DNA from 2 places in the Lysinibacillus sp. RS11 genome. Region 2 is predicted to be linked to the other one. Evidence: a T-box and tRNA genes for the amino acid it is inferred to sense, from the RefSeq annotation. Region 2 holds a T-box; the other holds one or more tRNA genes.
What was found. A T-box is a leader RNA that pairs with one kind of tRNA and senses whether it is charged. The one in region 2 lies ahead of trpS (tryptophan--tRNA ligase), so its partner is inferred to be a tRNA-Trp.

Region 1: it encodes a tRNA-Trp, which carries the amino acid that the T-box ahead of trpS (tryptophan--tRNA ligase) is inferred to sense. The anticodon was not compared.

The regions. Positions count from the first base shown of each region.
Region 1 is NZ_CP168124.1:233,507-236,686, reverse strand. It holds tRNA gene AB9L17_RS01305 (tRNA-Glu) at 68-139, opposite strand; tRNA gene AB9L17_RS01300 (tRNA-Asn) at 141-217, opposite strand; tRNA gene AB9L17_RS01295 (tRNA-Ile) at 222-298, opposite strand; tRNA gene AB9L17_RS01290 (tRNA-Gly) at 305-378, opposite strand; tRNA gene AB9L17_RS01285 (tRNA-Phe) at 384-459, opposite strand; tRNA gene AB9L17_RS01280 (tRNA-Ser) at 465-557, opposite strand; tRNA gene AB9L17_RS01275 (tRNA-Ala) at 572-647, opposite strand; tRNA gene AB9L17_RS01270 (tRNA-Pro) at 664-740, opposite strand; tRNA gene AB9L17_RS01265 (tRNA-Arg) at 758-834, opposite strand; tRNA gene AB9L17_RS01260 (tRNA-Lys) at 857-929, opposite strand; tRNA gene AB9L17_RS01255 (tRNA-Gln) at 945-1,019, opposite strand; tRNA gene AB9L17_RS01250 (tRNA-His) at 1,029-1,104, opposite strand; tRNA gene AB9L17_RS01245 (tRNA-Trp) at 1,152-1,225, opposite strand; tRNA gene AB9L17_RS01240 (tRNA-Tyr) at 1,231-1,314, opposite strand; tRNA gene AB9L17_RS01235 (tRNA-Thr) at 1,321-1,396, opposite strand; tRNA gene AB9L17_RS01230 (tRNA-Asp) at 1,407-1,482, opposite strand; tRNA gene AB9L17_RS01225 (tRNA-Val) at 1,487-1,562, opposite strand; rRNA gene rrf (5S ribosomal RNA) at 1,573-1,688, opposite strand; rRNA gene AB9L17_RS01215 (23S ribosomal RNA) at 1,911-3,180, opposite strand, start outside.
Region 2 is NZ_CP168124.1:808,193-811,372, reverse strand. It holds gene mecA (adaptor protein MecA) at 1-87, opposite strand, end outside; gene spxA (transcriptional regulator SpxA) at 522-917, opposite strand; T-box leader at 1,445-1,678, shown strand; gene trpS (tryptophan--tRNA ligase) at 1,802-2,791, shown strand.

The sequences.
Region 1 (3,180 bases), 570 kb from region 2:
TTCTTTTACATACAAAAACTATGGCAATCATAAAAAAGCATGTTGCACAAATGTGCAACATGCTTGATGACCCCTACGGGATTCGAACCCGTGTTACCGCCGTGAAAGGGCGGTGTCTTAACCACTTGACCAAGGGGCCGTGGCTCCGAAGGCAGGACTCGAACCTGCGACAACCTGATTAACAGTCAGGTGCTACTACCAACTGAGCTACTTCGGAATAATGGTGGGCCTAAATGGACTCGAACCATCGACCTCACGCTTATCAGGCGTGCGCTCTAACCAGCTGAGCTATAGGCCCATTATTTGGAGCGGGTGATGAGAATCGAACTCACGACATCAGCTTGGAAGGCTGAGGTTTTACCATTAAACTACACCCGCAAATATGGTGGGTCAGGACGGAATCGAACCGCCGACACTTAGAGCTTCAATCTAATGCTCTACCAACTGAGCTACTGACCCGGAAATGGAGGAGGTAGAGGGATTCGAACCCCCGCGCGGTGTTACCCGCCTGTCGGTTTTCAAGACCGATCCCTTCAGCCAGACTTGGGTATACCTCCAAAATATTTAGAAATGGTGGAGCCTAGCGGGATCGAACCGCTGACCTCCTGCGTGCAAGGCAGGCGCTCTCCCAGCTGAGCTAAGGCCCCAAAATTTAAGTAAAACTGGTCGGAATGACAGGATTCGAACCTACGACCCCTTGGTCCCAAACCAAGTGCTCTACCAAGCTGAGCTACATTCCGTTACTATTACGATTTTTTGGCGCGCCCGACAGGAGTCGAACCCATAACCTTCTGATCCGTAGTCAGACGCTCTATCCAATTGAGCTACGGGCGCATAATTTTGTATAAAAACTTGATGAGCCATGAAGGACTCGAACCTTCGACCCTCTGATTAAAAGTCAGATGCTCTACCAACTGAGCTAATGGCTCAAACTAAGAAATGAATGGCTGGGGTACTAGGATTCGAACCTAGGCATGACGGAATCAAAATCCGTTGCCTTACCGCTTGGCTATACCCCAATTATTAAATGGGGCGACTGATGGGAATCGAACCCACGAATGCCGGAACCACAATCCGGTGCGTTAACCACTTCGCCACAATCGCCACTATATGTAATCACAGCAGTTCTTGATAACGAGTACCTCGAAACCTGGCAGGGGCAGTAGGAATCGAACCCACACCAAAGGTTTTGGAGACCTCTATTCTACCGTTGAACTATGCCCCTAAAAATGGTGGAGGGGGACGGATTCGAACCGCCGAACCCTAAGGAGCGGATTTACAGTCCGCCGCGTTTAGCCACTTCGCTACCCCTCCAAGGGATGGTGCCGGCGATAGGAGTCGAACCCACGACCTACTGATTACAAGTCAGTTGCTCTACCAACTGAGCTACACCGGCAAAAAAAAAATGGCGGTCCCGACCGGGATCGAACCGGCGATCTCCTGCGTGACAGGCAGGCATGTTAACCGCTACACCACGGGACCATAATGGTGGAGGATGACGGGCTCGAACCGCCGACCCCCTGCTTGTAAGGCAGGTGCTCTCCCAGCTGAGCTAATCCTCCTGGGTATAATGCCTAGCGACGTCCTACTCTCACAGGGGGAAGCCCCCAACTACCATCGGCGCTAAAGAGCTTAACTTCCGTGTTCGGTATGGGAACGGGTGTGACCTCTTTGCCATCATCACTAGACTATTGTCGACCTCCAATACACGGCGTATTACTGCGTCAGCTTCTCTCGCTCAATCGGTCACGTACAGAGGTACGCTCCCTCATTCACTCGTTTGCTTCCTTGTACTACTTGTGTCTTGAAGCTCTCTTCGGTTTTCAATATACATCGTATCTTGAAACCCTTATATGAAAGGTTTTGTTCTTTCAAAACTGGATAAACGTACATTGAATGTTTCAAACATTTTGGTTAAGTCCTCGATCGATTAGTATTCGTCAGCTCCATGTGTCACCACACTTCCACCTCGAACCTATCTACCTCATCGTCTTTGAGGGATCTTACTTACTTGCGTAATGGGAAATCTCATCTTGAGGGGGGCTTCATGCTTAGATGCTTTCAGCACTTATCCCGTCCACACATAGCTACCCAGCGATGCCTTTGGCAAGACAACTGGTACACCAGCGGTGTGTCCATCCCGGTCCTCTCGTACTAAGGACAGCTCCTCTCAAATTTCCTACGCCCACGACGGATAGGGACCGAACTGTCTCACGACGTTCTGAACCCAGCTCGCGTACCGCTTTAATGGGCGAACAGCCCAACCCTTGGGACCGACTACAGCCCCAGGATGCGATGAGCCGACATCGAGGTGCCAAACCTCCCCGTCGATGTGGACTCTTGGGGGAGATAAGCCTGTTATCCCCGGGGTAGCTTTTATCCGTTGAGCGATGGCCCTTCCATGCGGAACCACCGGATCACTAAGCCCGTCTTTCGACCCTGCTCGACTTGTAGGTCTCGCAGTCAAGCTCCCTTGTGCCTTTACACTCTACGAATGATTTCCAACCATTCTGAGGGAACCTTTGGGCGCCTCCGTTACCTTTTAGGAGGCGACCGCCCCAGTCAAACTGTCCGCCTGACACTGTCTCCTGCCCCGCTAAGGGGCATGGGTTAGAATTTCAATACAACCAGGGTAGTATCCCACCGACGCCTCCTTCGAAGCTGGCGCTCCGAGATCTCTGGCTCCTACCTATCCTGTACAAGTTGTACCAAAATTCAATATCAGGCTACAGTAAAGCTCCACGGGGTCTTTCCGTCCTGTCGCGGGTAACCTGCATCTTCACAGGTACTATAATTTCACCGAGTCTCTCGTTGAGACAGTGCCCAGATCGTTACGCCTTTCGTGCGGGTCGGAACTTACCCGACAAGGAATTTCGCTACCTTAGGACCGTTATAGTTACGGCCGCCGTTTACTGGGGCTTCAATTCGCAGCTTCGCTTGCGCTAACCACTCCTCTTAACCTTCCAGCACCGGGCAGGCGTCAGCCCCTATACGTCACCTTACGGTTTTGCAGAGACCTGTGTTTTTGCTAAACAGTCGCCTGGGCCTATTCACTGCGGCTCTCATGCGCTTGCACGCTCAAGAGCACCCCTTCTCCCGAAGTTACGGGGTCATTTTGCCGAGTTCCTTAACGAGAGTTCTCTCGCACACCTTAGGATTCTCTCCTCGACTACCTGTGTC
Region 2 (3,180 bases):
TTCTTCACGACTATAGCCGCGATCCTCTATATCATTGTACGTAATAAAGAGCTTGAGTGTATTTTCGTTTACACGTTCGATGTCCACCAGACCTCATCTCCCTTCACTGTCATTTGTCGAAAAACAGTTTTGTTCCATTAGTATGCTATTATTCATTGTTTTTAACCTCATACTCCATTTTGTTTTTCAACCTTTGACCACACTACAGTAAAACCATAGAGCAACCGAAATCAAAAATAATTGTCCACAGTTGCCTCTAATTCTATTGTATGCTGTTCTGTCATAAAATGAAAAGGATATACACCGTTTCACAGAAGATATTTGAATTATTGAAATTGTAGTAAACTATTAAGTTTAAATCAAGTTTAACATACTTTTACGGAAATATATGACTTTTCCCTACTAATTATTATACTTTATATAGATGGTTTTACATAAGTAAAACATAAAAAAATAGATGTCACAATATGCTTGTTGCATTTGTAACACCTATTACTTATATTATGCAGAATACGGAGTTATTAGTTCACCATGCGCTGTGCTTCTTGTAATTGATAAGCCCGAACCTTACGAGGTAGGAAACGACGAATTTCATCCTCGTTGTAACCAACCTGTAGTCGTTTCTCATCTAAAATAATTGGACGACGTAATAAACCTGGATACTCTTGAATTAATTCATATAAGCGTTGTAATGGTAAACTTTCAACATCAACATTTAATTTTTGGAAAATCTTCGAGCGAGTTGAAATAATTTCATCCGTACCATCCTCTGTCATACGTAAAATTTCTTTTATTTCACGAATGCTTAACGGTTCGGAAAATATATTACGTTCTGTATATGGGATTTCATGTTCCTCTAACCATGCTTTCGCTTTTCGGCAAGACGTACAACTTGGTGATGTAAATAAAGTTACTATCATACTGACACATCCTTTCCATTTAATCATTATCTATAGACCAGTGTGTTAAATTAGAATTAATGTAATGTAAATCTACATACCCATTATACAGTACTCTATTGTATTTGAATATAGTTCCAATAAAAAAAAGAATAACTTTATCACTAAATATTCTGTCTATATTTACACATCATACAAAGTAGTTCCTTCATTGCATGGCTAATGTGTTACTACTAATATTCCCATTCTCAGAGCATTTTAAACACCCTTTAATGAATGGCTCTTGTTCTCATTTAAAAATATTAAACGAGAATAATGTCAATTCAGTGTGTACAAATCTAGACGTATATTTACTAAAATTGGTTGCTTTTCTAACACAAAAGAACAGTAAAAATAGCATATAAGCTTTTTTCGAAAAAAAACACCGCCAAAAGTCTGACTTTACACACTTGCAATCCACCGAGCCTTTATAATATAATTTTTTGCAACAAATCAATAATGTCTTTGGCGAATTCACTTTGCTATCTAGACAGTTATTGTATTAAATAAAAACGCTGACGAAGAGTAGTACATATGCAATTTGCACGTTTAGAGAGTCTGTGGTTGCTGCAAACAGATCGTGTAAGCATATGGAATGGACTTCTGAGTTAGCTTTGTGAACGACTAAGTATCCTTACTTGCGTCTATTAGCAAAGCTCGTCCCTTCACGTTACGAAGCAAAGTGGCCGTTTTAGGCAAGCTGGGTGGTACCGCGGATTCTAACATCATTCGTCCCTTCATTAGAAAAACTAATGAGGACGCATGATGTTTTTTATTTTGGATATCAAATATGCCTCGGATGGGTACTTATGTAACAGACAAATGACTGCCACTGAGGCGACAAATTACAAGGAGGAAATGACATGACAACTATTTTTTCAGGCGTACAGCCAACAGGGATTGTAACTTTAGGGAACTATTTAGGTGCATTTAAGCAATTCCCTGCATTACAAGACGAGGGGAACGCTATTTATTGTATCGTTGATCAGCATGCTATAACAGTGGCACAGGATCCAAAAGAATTACGCCAAAATATTCGCAACTTAGCAGCTACGTATATCGCTACTGGTATCGATCCTAAAAAATCTACACTATTTATTCAATCTGAAGTGCCAGCTCACGCACAGGCAGGCTGGATACTACAATGTGTCTCATCGATTGGTGAACTTGAACGTATGACACAATTCAAGGATAAATCTCATGGTAAGGAAAGTGTTTCTGCAGCTCTTTTAACATATCCACCACTAATGGCAGCAGATATCCTTTTGTATAACACAAACATCGTTCCGGTTGGTGATGACCAGAAACAGCATATTGAGCTTACTCGTGATCTTGCAGAGCGCTTTAACAAACGTTTTGGTGATGTTTTAACGATTCCTGAAATTCAATTGCCGAAAGCAGGAGCTCGTATTAAATCACTTCAAGAACCAACAAAGAAAATGAGTAAATCAGATCCAAATACAAAAGCTACAATTAAGTTTTTAGATTCAGCGAAAGATATTGAGAAAAAAATTAAATCAGCGGTTACTGACTCTGATGGTATTGTGGCATTTGATGTGGAAAATAAACCTGGTGTTTCTAATTTACTAACAATCGAGTCTGCCATTTCAGGCGTATCTATTGATGATCTTGTAAAAAAATATGAAGGCGTTGGCTACGGTGGTTTCAAGCAAGGTGTTGCAGCAGTAGTTATTGATCACCTTACACCAATTCAAGAGAAGTTCTACAATTTAGTAGAATCCTCAGAATTAGATACCATTTTAGATGAAGGTGCTGAAAAGGCAAACGCTATTGCTAGTGCTACATTAAAACGCATGGAAGAAGCAATGGGCCTTGGGCGTGCACGTCGCTAAAAGATAACGGAATTGATTCTCTCCCAAATACAGTAGTATTGGTGGGATTTATCGCAAGAGCTTGACCAAAAAGAGTGTATGCTTAGAGTCACGTTTTATCTTTTACGTTTAACGTTTTATCAAAACCAAGATCAAGCACAACAGCGCATAACACGATGGCTGATCCAATAGCCATATAAAACTCTGTTGTATGCACCATGAATTTAAAAACAACTATCCAGGAATATCCGAGTGTCCGATAATTCAAATACAATATGAGATTCCCTAATGAGAGAATCAATAGGCCATAGCATATTAAAAATAAAAAGAGTCGGAACATGATAAGGGCATCCTTTCTATTTCTTCTTACTTATCATCTATTCACAAAACTATAAAAAAAGACGTCAGCC